DNA from 3 places in the Streptomyces sp. NPDC053513 genome. Region 2 is predicted to be linked to each of the others. Evidence: riboswitches for the same ligand, from Rfam matches in the RefSeq annotation. Region 2 holds a riboswitch; each other region holds the start of a gene.
The links. A riboswitch is a leader RNA that binds a small molecule or an ion and turns the genes downstream of it on or off. The one in region 2 is predicted to bind cobalamin.

Region 1 (5,172 bases), on a different contig from region 2:
GGCCGGGGAGGTCTTCGACGGGCCCGAAGTCGTAGCCCTCGGCGATCAGACGGCGCAGGAGCGCGACGGCGGAGGCGGGGGTGTCGAGGCCGACGGCGTTGCCGATGCGGGAGTGCTTCGTCGGGTACGCGGAGAGGACGAGCGCCAGCTTCTTCTCGGCGTTCGGGATGTGGCGGAGCCGGGCGTGCCGGACGGCGATCCCGGCGACGCGGGCCGCGCGCTCGGCGTCGGCGACGTACGCGGGCAGACCGTCCTCGTCGATCTCCTTGAAGGAGAAGGGGACGGTGATGAGCCGGCCGTCGAACTCGGGCACGGCGACCTGGCTGGCGGCGTCCAGCGGGGAGAGGCCCTCGTCGTTCTCCTCCCACGCGGACCGCGAACCGGTCAGGCACAGGGCCTGGAGGATCGGCACGTCGAGCGCGGCGAGCGCGCCCGCGTCCCAGGCCTCCTCGTCGCCGCCGGCCTGGGCCTCGGCGGGCTTGGTGCCGCCGGCGGCGAGGACGGTGGTGACGATCGCGTCGGCCGTACGGAGGCGGTCGAGCAGCTCCGGCTCCGGGGCGCGCAGGGACGCCACGTACAGCGGGAGGGCCCGGGCGCCGGCGTCCTCGATCGCCCCGCAGAGGGCGTCGACGAAGGCGGTGTTCCCGCTCATGTGGTGGGCGCGGTAGTAGAGCACGGCGACGGTCGGGCCGGTCGCGTCGGCCCCGGGGGTCCGCTCCAGGGGGCCCCAGGTGGGGGCGGCGGCCGGGGTGTCGAAGCCGTGGCCGGTGAGCAGGACGGTGTCGGAGAGGAAGCGGGCCAGCTGCTCCAGGTTGGCCGGGCCGCCGTGCGCCAGATAGGCGTGGGCCTCGGTGGCGACGCCGATCGGGACGGTGGAGGCCTCCATGAGCTGGGCGTCGGGGGCCTGCTCGCCGCTGAGGACGACGACCGGCTTTCCGGCGGCGAGGACCGTGTCCAGGCCCTCCTGCCAGGAGCGGACGCCGCCGAGGAGGCGGACGACGACCAGGTCGGCGCCGTCGAGGAGGGCCGGGAGGTCGGCGAGGGGGAGGCGGGCGGGGTTGGCGAAGCGGTACTCCACCGGACCTCCGGCCGCGCGGGCGCTGAGCAGGTCGGTGTCGGAGTGCGACAGCAGCAGGAGCATGGCGAGCTCAGGCCCTTCCTCGGGGTTGTCCGCGCCCCGGGTGGTCGTGTGGACGGCGGGAGTTCCTGACTCACCGCCCCCGAACGGACGGGGGCAGCTCACAGTGGCGGGACCGCGCCGGATTCTCACCGGGCTTCCTCCCCGGGGTCCTGGGACCCCATGCCGATCTGCATCCTAGATCGTGCCGTCTCCGGGCCGGGGGGAACCGGGGAGTCGGCCGGATCACACCCGGTGGTCAGCCGGTTCCCCGTGGGTATGCTCGCCGCCATGCCGCCCACCCCACCCCCGACGCCCGAACCGGGCGAAGCTCGCATACGGGACCGTGGCGACGCCTGCCCCGGGGCGCTGCGCCTGCACCCCGCCGACGACGGCCGCCTCGCCCGACTGCGCCTGCCCGCAGGCAGGTTGACGGCGCGTCAGGCCGATCTCCTGGCCCATGCCGCCGAGTCCCTCGGCGACGGGCGGATCAGCATCACCTCGCGCGGCAACGCGGAGCTGCGCGGTCTCGGCGAGGGCTGCGGGGCGGACCTGGCGGCTCTCCTGGCCGGGGCCGGCCTGCTGCCCTCCCCCACCCACGAGCGCGTCCGCAACATCGTGGCCTCGCCCGGCGCGGGACTCGACGGACTCGGCCACGCGGACGTGCAGTTGTGGGCGCGGGCCCTGGACGCCGCCCTGTGCGCCGAGCCCCGGGCCGCGTCCCTTTCGGGACGTTTCCTGTTCGTCCTCGACGACGGACGCGGGGACGTCGCCGGACTCGGCGGCGATGTGAGCTTGATCGCAGGACCGGAGGGATCGGTCCTGCTGCGGCTCGGCCCGGAGGCCTTCCGCCTCGCCGCCGAAGACGACGACACCGCCGACGGCGACACCGCAGCCGACACCGCCGTCGTCCCCGCGTCCGCCGGCGTCCCCGCGACCGCCGTCGCCGTACGGGCCGCCCTCACCGCCGCCCTCGCGTTCCTCGACGCCGCCGAGGCCGCCGGAAACGGGGCCTGGCGGCCGCGCGAACTGCCCGACGGGCACGTTCCCGACTGGGCCGGGGCCCTCGCGCGGGCCGGGATCACGGCGGAGCCCGTACCCGTACCGCCGCTTCCCGCCTCCCCGCCGCCCGCGCCCGGACCGCTCGGCGAGCGCGCCCTGCACGTCCTCGCCCCCCTCGGCCGGCTGACCGCGGCGCAGCTGCGGGCCCTGGCCGACGGCGCCGACGAGCTGCGGTTCACGCCCTGGCGCGGAGTGGTCGCCGTCGGGGCCCGCGCCGACCGGCTGCCCGACCTGGAGGCGCACGGCCTGGTCACCCGGCCCGACCTGCCCTCCGTCGGGGTCAGCGCCTGCACCGGGAGGCCCGGCTGCGCCAAGTCCCTCGCCGACGTCAGGACCGACGCCCTCGCCGCACCCGCGGGGCCGCTGCCCGTGCACTTCTCCGGGTGCGAGCGCCGCTGCGGGCACCCGCACGGCACCTGGGTCGACGTCCTCGCCACCGGCGACGACACCTACCTGGTGGACGGCGTCCCCACCCCCCGTACCTCCCTGCCCGAAGCAGTGACCACGGCCCGCAGCCTGCCGACCCACACGAGATGAGCGAGAGCAACAGGATGTTCGACTACGAGAAGGACGGGACGGAGATCTACCGCCGGTCCTTTGCCACGATCCGCGCCGAGGCGGACCTCGCGGGCCTGCCCGCCGACGTCGCCCAGGTGGCGGTCCGGATGATCCACGCCTGCGGCATGACCGACCTCGTGCAGGACATCGCGTACTCGCCGCAGGTCGTCGCGAACGCCCGCGCCGCCCTCCGCGACGGCGCGCCCATCCTCTGCGACGCGCAGATGGTGGCCAGCGGCGTCACCCGCAAGCGGCTGCCCGCCGACAACGAGGTGCTCTGCGCCCTCTCCGACCCGGCCGTGCCGGGCCTCGCCGCCGAGCTGGGCACCACCCGCTCCGCCGCCGCGCTCGAACTGTGGCGGGACCGCCTCGAAGGCTCCGTCGTCGCCATCGGCAACGCCCCGACCGCCCTCTTCCACCTCCTGGAGATGATCGCGAAGGGCGCGGGGAAGCCCGCCGCCGTCCTCGGCATCCCGGTCGGCTTCATCGGCGCCGCCGAGTCGAAGGACGCGCTCGCCGAGAACACCCTCGGCCTCGACTACCTGGTCGTACGGGGCCGGCGCGGCGGCAGCGCGATGACGGCCGCCGCGATCAACGCCCTCGCCCACGAAGCGGAGATCCAGGAGATCCAGGCATGACCACCGTGACGCCCGGCAAGCTGTACGGCGTGGGCCTCGGCCCCGGCGACCCGAACCTGATGACCGTCGCCGCCGTGAAGGCGATCGCCGAGGCCGACGTCATCGCCTACCACTCGGCCCGCCACGGCCGCTCGATAGCCCGCTCCATCGCCGCCGAGCACATCCGCGAGGACCACGTCGAGGAGCGGCTGATGTACCCGCTCACGGTGGAGACCACGGACCACCCGGGCGGCTACCGGGGCGCCCTGAACGACTTCTACGAGGAGGCCTCGGCCCGCCTCGCCGCCCACCTCGACGCCGGCCGCACCGTCGCCGTCCTCGCCGAGGGCGACCCGCTCTTCTACGGCTCGTACCAGCACATGCACAAGCGGCTCGCCGACCGCTACGACACGACCGTCATCCCCGGCGTCACCTCGGTGAGCGCCGCCGCCGCCCGGCTCGGCGAGCCGCTGTGCGAGGCGGAGGAGGTCCTCACGATCATCCCCGGCACCCTGCCGGAGGACGAGCTGACGGCCCGCCTCGCGGGCACCGACTCGGCGGTCGTGATGAAGCTGGGCCGCACGTTCCCGACGGTGAAGCGGGCCCTGGAGCGGGCGGGCCGCCTGGACGACGCGCGCTACGTGGAGCGGGCGTTCATGACGGGCGAGCGGACGGAGCGGCTGGCGGAGGTCGACCCCGGCTCCGTCCCGTACTTCTCGGTGGCCGTCCTCCCCTCCCGCATCGACCAGGAGCCTCCCGTACGGGAACGGGGCGAGGTCACCGTCGTCGGCACCGGGCCCGCCGGGGCACCCTGGCTCACCCCCGAGTCGCGCGGCGCGCTCGTCAACGCCGACGTCCTCGTCGGCTACACCACCTACCTCGACCGGGTCCCCGTCCTGCGCCCCGGCCAGATCCGGCACGGCTCCGACAACAAGGTCGAGTCCGAGCGCGCCGAGTTCGCCCTCGACCTGGCCCGGCGCGGCCGGAAGGTCGCGGTCGTCTCCGGCGGCGACCCGGGGGTCTTCGCCATGGCGACGGCGGTCCTGGAGGTCGCCTGCGAACCGGAGTACGCGGACGTGCCCGTACGGGTCCTCCCGGGGGTGACCGCGGCGAACGCGGCGGCAGCGGCGGCGGGCGCCCCGCTCGGCCACGACTACGCCACGATCTCCCTCTCCGACCGCCTCAAGCCCTGGGACGTCATCGAGGCCCGCCTCCGCGCCGCCGCGTCCGCCGACCTGGTCATCGCCCTCTACAACCCGGGCTCCAGGTCCCGCACCCACCAGGTGGCCGCCGCCCGCGACCTCCTCCTCGAACTCCGCGCCCCCGAGACCCCGGTGGTCGTCGCCCGCGACGTCGGCGGCCCGGAGCAGTCGGTCCGCGTCCTCACCCTCAAGGCCCTGGACCCCTCCGAGGTCGACATGCGCACCCTCCTCCTGATCGGCTCCTCGCAGACGCGCGCGGTCGAACGGGGCGACGGGCGCACGATCGCGTGGACGCCGCGGCGGTACGGCTGAGCACCGAGCGTCCTCCGCACCGTGATCGCCGTCGCCACCTCGAACGACCGGATCCGCTGGGACGACCCGAAGCCGAACCGGGTCGAGACCACCGGGCCCGGCACGCCCGTCACCGGGTAGCGACCCAGGCGGCGGCCTCCTCCGGGGTCGCCGCCACCGGGACGCCGGACGGGACCGGCGGGCGGCGGACCACCACGACCGGGAGGCCCGCCTCGCGGGCCGCCGTCAGTTTCGGGGCGGTCGCCGCGCCGCCGCTGTCCTTCGTCACCACCACGTCGATCCGGTGCCGGGCCAGGAGTTCGCG
Region 2 (5,172 bases):
GCCGCGGAGCTCGCCGAGGACGAGGGCATCCAGGTCGCCAAGGTCCTCGTCGACGACGACGTGGCGGTGACGGACAGCCTGTACACGGCGGGCCGGCGCGGCACCGGCGGCACGCTGTTCGTGGAGAAGATCGCGGGCGCGGCGGCCGAGGAGGGCGCCCCGCTGGAGCGGGTGGAGTCGATCGCCCGGCGGGTGAACGAGCGGTGCCGCTCCTTCGGGGTGGCCCTGAGCGCCTGTACGACCCCCGCCAAGGGCAGCCCGACCTTCGACCTCCCGGAAGGGGAGCTGGAGTTGGGGATCGGCATCCACGGCGAGCCCGGCCGGGAGCGGCGGCCCATGATGACCTCGCGGGAGATCGCGGACTTCGCCGTCGACGCCGTCGTGGAGGACCTGCGCCCGTCCGGGCCGGTGATCGCCCTGGTGAACGGGATGGGCGCGACGCCGCTCCTGGAGCTGTACGGGTTCAACGCCGAGGTGCAGCGGGTGCTCGCCGAGCGGAGGGTCCCGGTGGCCCGGACGCTGGTCGGGAACTACGTGACCTCGCTCGACATGGCGGGGTGCTCGGTGACCCTGTGCGAGGTCGACGAGGAGCTGCTGCGCCTGTGGGACGCGCCGGTGCGGACGCCCGCGCTGCGCTGGGGCCGGTGAGCCCCGGGATGGGAGTGGGGAGCGGAATGACGGAGACCCTGGACGCCGGGTTCCTGGTGCGCTGGCTGGCCGCGGTGGCCGAGGACGTCGACCGGGAGGCGGACCGGCTCACCGAGCTGGATTCGGCCATCGGCGACGCCGATCACGGCGTCAATCTCAAGCGGGGGTTCGCCGCCGTGACGGAGGCCCTGGCGAAGGAGCCGCCAGCGAGTCCGGGCGCGGTGCTCGTCACCGCCGGACGACAGCTCATCTCCACCGTCGGCGGCGCTTCGGGACCGCTGTACGGGACGCTGCTGCGGCGCGCCGGGAAGGCCCTGGGCGAGGACGCGGAGGTCACCCGGGAGCGGCTGGCGGAGGCGCTCGGCGCCGGTGTGAGCGCCGTGTCGCAGCTGGGCGGTGCCCAGCCGGGCGACAAGACGATGCTGGACGCGCTCGTGCCGGGAGTGGAAGGGCTGCGGAGCTCGTACGAGGCGGCCCGCGCCGCCGCCGAGGAGGGCGCCCTCGCGACCGTGCCCCTCCAGGCCCGCAAGGGCAGGGCCAGTTACCTCGGGGAGCGGTCGGTCGGGCACCAGGATCCGGGGGCGACGTCGTCGGCGCTGCTCTTCGCCGCCCTCGCCGGGACCGCGCGGGCGGAGGAGGCGCGATGAGCCCCGTGGCCGGAGGCGCGGCGACGCCCGTCGGCATCGTGCTCGTCTCGCACAGCGCGGCGGTCGCGACGGCGGTCGCCGAACTGGCCCGTGGCCTCGCGGGCGGCGGCGACCTCGCGCCGGTCCTGCCGGCGGGCGGGACGCCGGACGGTGGCCTCGGGACGAGTTCCGAGCTGATCTGCGAGGCCGCGAAGGCCGTCGACCGGGGGGCCGGGGTCGCGCTCCTCGTCGACCTGGGCAGCGCGGTCCTCACCGTGAAGGCGCTGCTCGCCGAGGGCGACGAACTGCCCGGGGGCTCCCGCCTGGTGGACGCGCCGTTCGTCGAGGGCGCGGTGGCCGCGCTGGTGACGGCGAGCGCCGGCGGGGACCTCGACGCGGTGGCGGCGGCGGCCTCGGAGGCGTACGCCTACCGCAAGGAGTGACCGCGGGGACCGAGTGCGCGGAGTGACCGGAGGGACGCGTCGCGTGGTGGCCGTGTTGTGATCCAGCAGGTCAACCCACTAGTGTCGCAGGGCCTTGGTGTACGGGAAACCGGTGCAGTACCGGTGCGGCCCTCGCCACTGTGATCGGGAGGTCCGGCTCCACCCCCGGGGGGGGAACACCCCGGGGAAGCCACTGGACCGTCGTGGGAGACCGCGGCGGTGTGGGAAGGCGGAGTCGGGCCGCATGACCGTCAGCCAGGAGACCGGCCAGGGTGCGTTGTCCATCCACGAGGTGCTGGAGAGGGTCTCCCGATCATGCATATAGCCGAGGGGTACCTGCCCCCTGCGCACGCCGCCGCCTGGGGCGTCGCGGCCGCTCCGTTCGTCGTCCACGGGGTGCGCGCGCTGACCCGCGAGGTGCGGTCGAACCCCGAATCCACTCTGCTGCTCGGCGCCTCCGGTGCCTTCACCTTCGTCCTGTCGGCGCTCAAGTTGCCTTCGGTCACCGGCAGCTGTTCGCATCCGACCGGTACGGGGCTCGGCGCGATCCTGTTCCGGCCGCCGATCATGGCGGTCCTCGGGACGATCACCCTGCTCTTCCAGGCCCTGCTGCTCGCGCACGGCGGGCTGACCACGCTCGGCGCGAACGCCTTCTCCATGGCGATCGTCGGACCCTGGGCGGGGTACGGGACGTACCGGCTGCTGCGGCGGTTCGGCGCGCCCCTGATGGTGGCCGTCTTCTTCGGCGCGTTCGTCGCCGACCTGTCCACGTACTGCGTGACCAGCGTGCAGCTGGCCCTGGCGTTCCCCGACCCCGGCAGCGGCGTGCCCGGCGCGCTGGCCAAGTTCGGCGGGATCTTCGCCGTGACGCAGATTCCGCTGGCGGTGAGCGAGGGCCTGCTCACGGTGCTCGTGATGCGGCTGCTCACCCAGTCCAGCAAGGGCGAGCTGACGCGCCTCGGCGTCCTCGGCCGGCCGCGGTCGGAGCGGCCCGAGGAGGTGGCCGCGCGATGAGCCGGAACGCGAAGGTCAACACGCTGCTGCTGCTCCTCGTCGCCGCGCTCGCGGTCCTGCCGCTCGCGCTGGGCCTCGGCGACCACAAGGAGCAGCCGTTCAGCGGGTCCGACAGCGAGGCGGAGACCGCGATCACGGAGCTCCAGCCGGACTACGAGCCGTGGTTCAGCCCGCTGTACGAGCCGCCGTCCGGCGAGATCGAGTCGGCGCTCTTCGCCCTCCAGGCGGCGATCGGCGCCGGTGTCCTGGCGTACTACTTCGGCCTGCGACGCGGTCGCCGCCAGGGCGCGGCCCGCGCCGAGGCCGCCGCAGCCGCCGAGGCGGCGAAGACGGCTGAGACGGCGGGGGCGGCCGAGGCGAAGGACGCGGCGGGAGGCGGTCCCGGCTCCGGCACCGCGAGCGGCGGGCCGGGGGCCGCTGCCGCGAGCGCCCGTGCCGGATCCGGTGCCGCGGACCCCGGTGCCCCGCGTGCCGGGTCAGGAGCCGGCGCGGCCGGCGCCGGCGCGGGATCCCGTGCCCGGGCCGCCGGCCCCGGTGCGCCGGGTCCCGGGGCCGGCGGTGGGGCGGAGGCCCCCGGGGGCGGTGACGGTTCCGTTCCGTTCGACGGTACGGGCGCGTAGCGCCGATGCTGCCGATCGACGCGGCGGCGCACAGCAGTCGCTGGCGCCGCCGCCATCCCGTGGAGAAGGCCGCCCTCGGCTTCGGCCTGACGCTGTGCGCCGTGTCCCTGCCGCCGTGGCCGGGTGCCGTGCTCGTGGCGGCGGCCACGCTCGCGGTGCTGCTCGGTCCGGCCGGGGTGCCGGGCCGTCAGCTGTGGCGGGCGTTCCGCATCCCGCTCGGCTTCTGTGTCACGGGGGCCGTTCCGCTGCTCTTCGAGGTGGGCGGCACGCGCGGGCTCGTGGCCCTCGCGCCCGACGGCCCCGCGCACGCGGGCGAGCTGCTCCTCCGGACCGCCTCGGCCTCGCTGGGGGTGCTGCTCTTCGCCTTCACGACACCGGTGTCCGACGTGCTGCCCCGGCTCGTCCGGGCGGGCGTCCCGGCGCCCGTGGTGGACGTGGCGCTCGTGATGTACCGGATCATCTTCCTGCTGCTCGACTCACTGGCGAAGATCCGGCAGGCCCAGGCGGCCCGGCTCGGGCACACCACCCGGGCCGCGACCTGGCGTTCGCTCGCGGGCCTCGGCGCGACGACGTTCGTGCGGGCCTTCGACCGGGCACAGCGCCTGCAGTCGGGGCTCGCCGGGCGCGGTTACGACGGGACGCTGCGGGTCCTGGTGCCGCCGTGCGCGGTCTCCCGGCGGTTCCTCACGGCGACGGGCGCGCTCCTCGCGGGGCTCGTCGCCCTCACCCTCGTACTGGAAAGGTTCCTTCCGTGACGTCTCCGACGCCGACGCACCCCGTCGTGGAGCTGGTGAAGGCGGGTTTCGCCTACGAGGACGGGCCCGCGGTCCTGTCGGGCGTGGACTTCCCGGTGGCGGAGGGGCGCGCGATCGCGCTCCTCGGCCGCAACGGCAGCGGCAAGACGACGCTGCTGCGGCTCCTCAGCGGGGGGCTGCGGTGCGGGAGCGGCTCGCTGCTCCTGGACGGGGCCGAGGTGGCGTACGACCGGAAGGGGCTGACCCGGCTGCGGACCACCGTGCAGCTGGTCGTGCAGGATCCGGACGACCAGCTGTTCGCGGCCTCGGTCGGGCAGGACGTGTCGTTCGGTCCGACGAACCTGGGGCTGGCGGAGGAGGAGGTGCGTCTCCGGGTGCGGGAGGCCCTGGAGGCGCTGGACATCGTGGCCCTGGAGGACCGGCCGACGCACCTGCTGTCGTACGGGCAGCGGAAGCGGGCCGCGATCGCGGGCGCCGTGGCGATGCGGCCCCGGGTGCTGATCATGGACGAGCCGACGGCGGGGCTCGACCCGCACGGGCAGGAGCGGCTGCTCGACGCCCTCGCCCGGCTGCGGGAGGCGGGGACGACGGTGGTGATGGCGACGCACGACGTGGATCTGGCGCTGCGCTGGGCCGACGAGGCCGCGGTGCTCTCGCCCGCCGGGCTGCGCACCGGTCCGGTCGCCGAGCTCCTCGCGGACGACGACCTGCTGGCCGCGGCCCGGCTGCGCCGGCCCTGGGGCACGTCGGTGGCCCGGCTGCTGCGGGCGCACGGTCTGCTGGGCGCGGACGGGGTGGAGCCCCGGACGCCGGAGGACCTGGACGCGTGGGTCGCGGCCGGGGCGGCCGGCCCTCGTCGGTCTTTCCGGGGTTCCGCCCGGGCCCTTGCTACCGAGTAGTACACATCACTCCCGGATTCTTCTGCAACTAGTTGCAGAAGGCGCGCGGGGTCGCCTAGAACTAGGTCGACGACCCCTGAGGCCGGCGACCCCCGCGGTCGACGACCGCTGCGCGAGGAGGCGCCCCCATGACCCCGTACCCGCATCTGCTGAGCCCGCTCGACCTC
Region 3 (5,172 bases), on a different contig from region 2:
AGGCTGTCGCTGACGAGCTCCTCGCCCATCGCGTCCAGGGTGCTGAGCCAGTCCGGGTCGGTGGGGGACACGAACCCGACGCGGGGCATCAGCAGCAGCGAGGCGTCGAGGACGTCGGTGTCGTAGTGCTGGACGAAGGCCGAACGCTTCCGGCTCCAGCCCTTTTCGGTGATCTGCTGGAGCACGGCGTCACGGGCCGCGTGCCAGCGGGGCAGGTCGGCCGGGCGGGAGTGGGCGGTGGCGAGCCGGATCGCACGGTCGAAGGCGACCCAGGTCATCAGACGGCTGTAGGTGAAGTTCTGACGGCCGCCGCGGGTCTCCCAGATGCCCTCGTCCGGGCGGTCCCAGTGGTCGCACAGCCAGTCGATGAGCTCCGCGAACACCCGCCAGCCGCGAAGGCCGCCGATGTCGCTCGACTGGGCGAGGGCGTACGCGGCCTCGCCGTAGATGTCCAGTTGGATCTGGTCGGCCGCGGCGTTTCCGGCCCGGACCGGGGCGGAGCGCCGGTAGCCCTCCAGGTGCTCCAGGACCTCTTCGGTGAGACGGGGCTCCCCGTCGATCCGGTACATGATCTGCAAGGGCTCGCCGGAAGCGGTGGCGCCGGCTTCCAGCCGCTCCCGCAGCCAGTGGCGGAAGGCGTCCGCCTCGGCGGTGAAGCCGAGGTCGATCAGGGCGCGCACGGACAGGGAGGCGTCCCGTACCCAGGTGTAGCGGTAGTCCCAGTTGCGCTCGCCGCCGACCTCCTCGGGAAGACCCATCGTGGCCGCCGCGATCGGGGCGCCGGTCGGCGCGTAGGTGAGCAGCTTGAGGGTGATGGCGGAACGGATGACCATCTCGTGCCAGCGGCCCCTGTAGTGACAGGACTTCAACCAGCCGAGCCAGAAGTCACGGCATGCGTCGAGCAGTGCCGTGATCTCCTCGGTGGTCGGCATCGCCCCTCCGGGGCGTCCGCTGCGGGCGGCCGCCGTGCCCGTCTCACTGGTGAGGATCACCGCCGCGTTCTCGCCGGCGTTCAGCGTGAAGCGGCTCGTGACGTCGGCGCCGTCGGCGTGCAGCCGTACCGGGCCGGACACCTGGAGGTGCAGGTCGGTGTCGGGGCCCTGGAAGACGACACTGCCGTCTTCGAGGTGGCTGAGCGTGTGCGAGGCGCGTCCGTAGTCGAAGCGGGGCCGGCACAGCAGCTCGAAGGGCAGACTGCCGCGGACCACCCGGGCCACGCGGATGAGGCGGTGCCTGTCGGCGGGGACCTTGGAGTCGATGGGCTCCATGAAGTCGATGACTTCTCCGACGCCCTGCGGGGCCATGAACCGGGTGATGAGGACGGGCGTGTCCGGCATGTACAGCTGGCGCACCGCGCAGTCCTGACCGAAGTCCACGGCGAGACGGCAGTGGCCGCCCCGATCGTTGTCGAGCAGGGAGGCGAACAGGCTCGGCGAGTCGAACCGCGGCGCGCACCACCAGTCCACCGTCCCGTCGGAGGCGATCAGCGCCGCGGTCTGCAGGTCGCCCACCAGTCCGTGATCCGCGATCGGGGGGTAGTCGCTCATGACCTCTCCCGTCAGGAGCCTGCGGTCGTCGCCGAGGGGGCCCGGGATCGCCGGGCACGACGGGACCGGCCGTCTGCGGCGGGCAGACGGCCACCCCTCCATGCTCACCGCTGTCGCCGGTTCACCGCATCTTGGAGCGGAGCCGCCGGGACTCCGATCCGCTCTGCGGGCCGCGCCCCGCCATGCCCTCCAGGAGGCCGCGGGGCATGCGATCCGGAGGGCGTCAGGAGCGGTCGTGTCTCAACGAGTCCCTGACGCCTTCGGCGCGGCGGCGGATGCTCGTCACCTTCTCCCGGATCCTGGCTCTCACCTCGTCCGTTCTTCCCTCGGCCTCCAGACGCTCGTGCCCGGTGGCCTTTCCGACGATCACTTTGCACCTCGCCTTGGCCTTGTCCAGGGCGCCATACCTTCTCATGGTGGTCCCTTCGTCGGATCGAGGTGTCAGGATCCACGCTAGGTTCGAGCAGGCCGTCGTGCCTGTCGGCGCCCCGTCCGTCCCTCACGAGGCGAGGCGGCGTACGGACGACCGCGGCCGTCAGGCGGCCCGGGCCGAGGGTGCCGGCAGCGGGGTCAGGGAGGCGTACTCCAGCGGCGCCGACGGGTCGATCGACACGTCGAGAGGTGCGGGCTCCGCGCCGGAGCGTACGAGGAGGTCGCCGACGGCCGCGATCATGGCGCCGTTGTCGGTGCACAGGGTCATCGGCGGCACGCGCAGCTCGATGCCGGCCGCGGCGCACCGCTGCTCGGCCAGTCCCCGGACGCGCGAGTTGGCCGCGACGCCTCCGACGACGATCAGCGTCTTCACGTCGTACGCCTTGCAGGCGGCCAGCGCCTTGCGGGTCAGCACGTCGGCGACGGCCTCCTGGAGGGCGGCGGCCCCGTCGGCCACCGGCGGCTCCTCACCACGCAGCCGGTGCTTCTCGACCCAGCGGGCGGCCGCGGTCTTGAGGCCGGAGAAGGAGAAGGCGTACGGGTCGTCGCCGGGGCGGGTCAGCGGGCGCGGGAAGTCCACGGCGCGCGGGTCGCCTTCGCGGGCCGCCCGGTCGATCGCGGGCCCGCCCGGGTACGGGAGCCCGAGGATGCGGGCGACCTTGTCGAAGCACTCGCCGGCCGCGTCGTCGAGCGTGTCGCCGAGGTGCAGGATCGGCTCGCGGACCAGGTCCCGTACGAGGAGCAGGGAGGTGTGGCCGCCGGAGACGATCAGCACCACGCAGGGGGTGGGCAGGGGACCGTGCTCCAGGGTGTCGGCGGCGACGTGTCCGGCGAGGTGGTGCACCCCGTACAGCGGCACCCCTGCGGCGTAGGCGAGGGTCTTGGCTCCGGCGAGGCCGACCTGGAGGGCTCCGGAGAGACCGGGGCCAGTGGTGACGGCGACGGCGTCGAGCTGCCCCGGCCGCAGTCCTGCCCGGTCGAGGGCCTCGCGCACGACCGGGTCGAACGACTGGAGGTGCGCCCTGGCCGCGATCTCCGGCACGACGCCGCCGAAGCGGGCGTGCTCGTCCATGCTCGACGCCACGACGTGCGCGAGCAGCTTCCCGTCCTGGACGATCCCGGCGCCGGTCTCGTCGCACGAGGACTCGATCCCGAGCACCACTGGTCCGCTCATCGACCCGTCTCCTTTTGCCTATAGATAGCACCTGCAATATATGTGCAACAAGGAAGGGGCGTGTACCCGCCGAGTCGCGCGTCGGCCACGGACCCGCTCGGGCGGGTGGGGACGCCTCGGCCGGGTGGGGCACGACGGTGCCGGTGCTCCGGTCGCCCGCCTGGACCTCCTTCCGGCACACGGCCCGCCGGCCCCAAGATCGGCCTGTGGTAATTTGCCCGGGCCAGTCGCACCCCCGCACGTATCGACACGATATGGGCGCGGGTCAGGGAATCCGGTGGGAATCCGGAGCTGACGCGCAGCGGTGAGGGTGACGGGCGGAGCATCGGCCACTGGGTCCCGAGGGGCCCGGGAAGGCGCTCCGTCCGGACGACCCCGAGTCCGAAGACCTGCTGGCGACCCGGACGGCGCGTGCCGCCGTCCGGGAAGCACCGTACGACAGGCTCCGCGCATGAGCCGTGACGCAGAGGACTCCTCCCGTGCCCCTCGCCCGCCGCCTCCGCTCCGCCGTGCCGCTCGTGGCCGGTGCCGTTCTCGTCGCCGGCTGCGGCGACGGCACCGGCACCACGACGGCTTCACCCGAGGCGAAAGAGGCGGGCCCCGGTCATCCGGTCCGTCTCGACAACTGCGGACAGCGGGTCGAGGTCGACCGCACTCCCCGCCGTGCCGTCGCCCTCGACCAGGGATCGGCCGAGATCCTGCTCTCCCTCGGCCTGGCCGACCGCATGGTGGGCACCGCCACCTGGACCGATCCGGTGCTCAAGGGACTGGAGAAGGCGAACGCGGGCGTGCCACGGCTGGCCGACCGCTACCCGTCCTTCGAGAAGGTCCTCGACACCGAACCGGACTTCGTCAGCGCCTCCTTCCTCTACACCCTCGGCAAGGGCGGCGTGGCCCCCCGGGAGCAGTTCGCGAAACTCGGCGTCCCCACCTACCTCTCCCCCACCGACTGCGTCGGCAAGGACAACAGCGGCGACGGCGACGGCGTGCGGACGAAGCCGCTGACCATGGACACCGTGTACGGGGAGATCCGCGACCTCGCGCGGGTGTTCGGCGTGCCGGAGCGCGGCGAGAAGCTCGTCGGCGAACTCCGCGCCCGGGTCGAGAAGGCCACGGTCGGGGCGGACTTCGGCGACGCGTCCGTCCTCTACTGGTTCTCCGACTCCCAGGGCCCGTACATGGCCGGCTGCTGCGGCGCCCCGGGCATCGTCAGCGGGGCACTCGGCGTGAAGAACGTCTTCGACGACACGAAGGAGGAGTGGCCGCAGATCAACTGGGAGACCGTCGCCGACCGCGATCCCGACGTGCTCGTGATCGCCGACCTGACCCGCAGGGCGCAGTCGGCCGAGAGCGCCGCGAAGAAGATCGAGTTCCTGGAGTCCCACCCGGTCACCCGGAACATGACCGCGGTGAGGAACAAGCGGTACGTGATCCTCAGCGGGCAGGCCATGAACCCGACCATCCGCACCGTCGAGGGCATCGAGAAGGTCGCCGCCGCGCTGAAGACGTACGGTCTCGCGAGGTGACCCGCTCCGTACGGTCTCGCGAGGCGGCCCGCCCGGAACCCGAGGCGGTGGTCCCGTCGAGCCGAAGCGCCGCCGACCGATCGGCGGCGGTGGGTCCGCCGAGCCGAAGCACCGCCGACCGACCGGCGGCGGGTCCTTCCGTGCGAGCTGCCGTCCGCTCCTCCCGGGCGCTCACGCCGGTCGCCGCGGCGGGTGGGGTCGTCCTGCTGTGCGTCTCGATCGCGCTCGCCGTCACCATCGGCCCGGCCGACCTCCGCGTCTCGGACTCCTGGTCCGTGGTGGTCTCCCACCTCGGCGGGGGCCCGTCCGGCCTGAGCGCGATCCGCGACGGCATCGTCTGGGACCTGCGGCTGCCCCGCACGCTCCTCGCGGCCGTGTGCGGAGCCGGACTCGCGGTCTGCGGCACGGTCCTGCAGTCCCTGCTGCGCAACCCGCTCGCCGACCCGTTCGTCCTCGGCGTCTCCTCCGGCGCCTCGACCGGGGCGGTGGCCGT

Region 1: another riboswitch for cobalamin. It lies ahead of cobN (cobaltochelatase subunit CobN); the one in region 2 lies ahead of ACIGW4_RS07555 (energy-coupling factor ABC transporter permease).
Region 3: another riboswitch for cobalamin. It lies ahead of ACIGW4_RS26190 (ABC transporter substrate-binding protein); the one in region 2 lies ahead of ACIGW4_RS07555 (energy-coupling factor ABC transporter permease).

What each region holds. Positions count from the first base shown of each region.
Region 1 is NZ_JBITXP010000002.1:380,704-385,875, reverse strand. It holds gene cobN (cobaltochelatase subunit CobN) at 1-1,141, opposite strand, end outside; cobalamin riboswitch at 1,182-1,317, opposite strand; gene ACIGW4_RS04965 (cobalamin biosynthesis protein CobG) at 1,397-2,716, shown strand; gene ACIGW4_RS04960 (precorrin-8X methylmutase) at 2,713-3,375, shown strand; gene cobJ (precorrin-3B C(17)-methyltransferase) at 3,372-4,868, shown strand; gene ACIGW4_RS04950 (cobalt-precorrin-6A reductase) at 4,978-5,172, opposite strand, start outside.
Region 2 is NZ_JBITXP010000003.1:443,749-448,920, reverse strand. It holds gene dhaK (dihydroxyacetone kinase subunit DhaK) at 1-648, shown strand, start outside; gene dhaL (dihydroxyacetone kinase subunit DhaL) at 675-1,295, shown strand; gene ACIGW4_RS07560 (PTS-dependent dihydroxyacetone kinase phosphotransferase subunit DhaM) at 1,292-1,717, shown strand; cobalamin riboswitch at 1,768-2,004, shown strand; gene ACIGW4_RS07555 (energy-coupling factor ABC transporter permease) at 2,033-2,731, shown strand; gene ACIGW4_RS07550 (energy-coupling factor ABC transporter substrate-binding protein) at 2,728-3,351, shown strand; gene cbiQ (cobalt ECF transporter T component CbiQ) at 3,357-4,106, shown strand; gene ACIGW4_RS07540 (ATP-binding cassette domain-containing protein) at 4,103-5,005, shown strand; gene ACIGW4_RS07535 (NADPH-dependent 2,4-dienoyl-CoA reductase) at 5,134-5,172, shown strand, end outside.
Region 3 is NZ_JBITXP010000017.1:74,505-79,676, forward strand. It holds gene ACIGW4_RS26180 (glycoside hydrolase family 15 protein) at 1-1,547, opposite strand, end outside; gene tsaD (tRNA (adenosine(37)-N6)-threonylcarbamoyltransferase complex transferase subunit TsaD) at 2,083-3,153, opposite strand; cobalamin riboswitch at 3,361-3,565, shown strand; gene ACIGW4_RS26190 (ABC transporter substrate-binding protein) at 3,633-4,679, shown strand; gene ACIGW4_RS26195 (FecCD family ABC transporter permease) at 4,820-5,172, shown strand, end outside.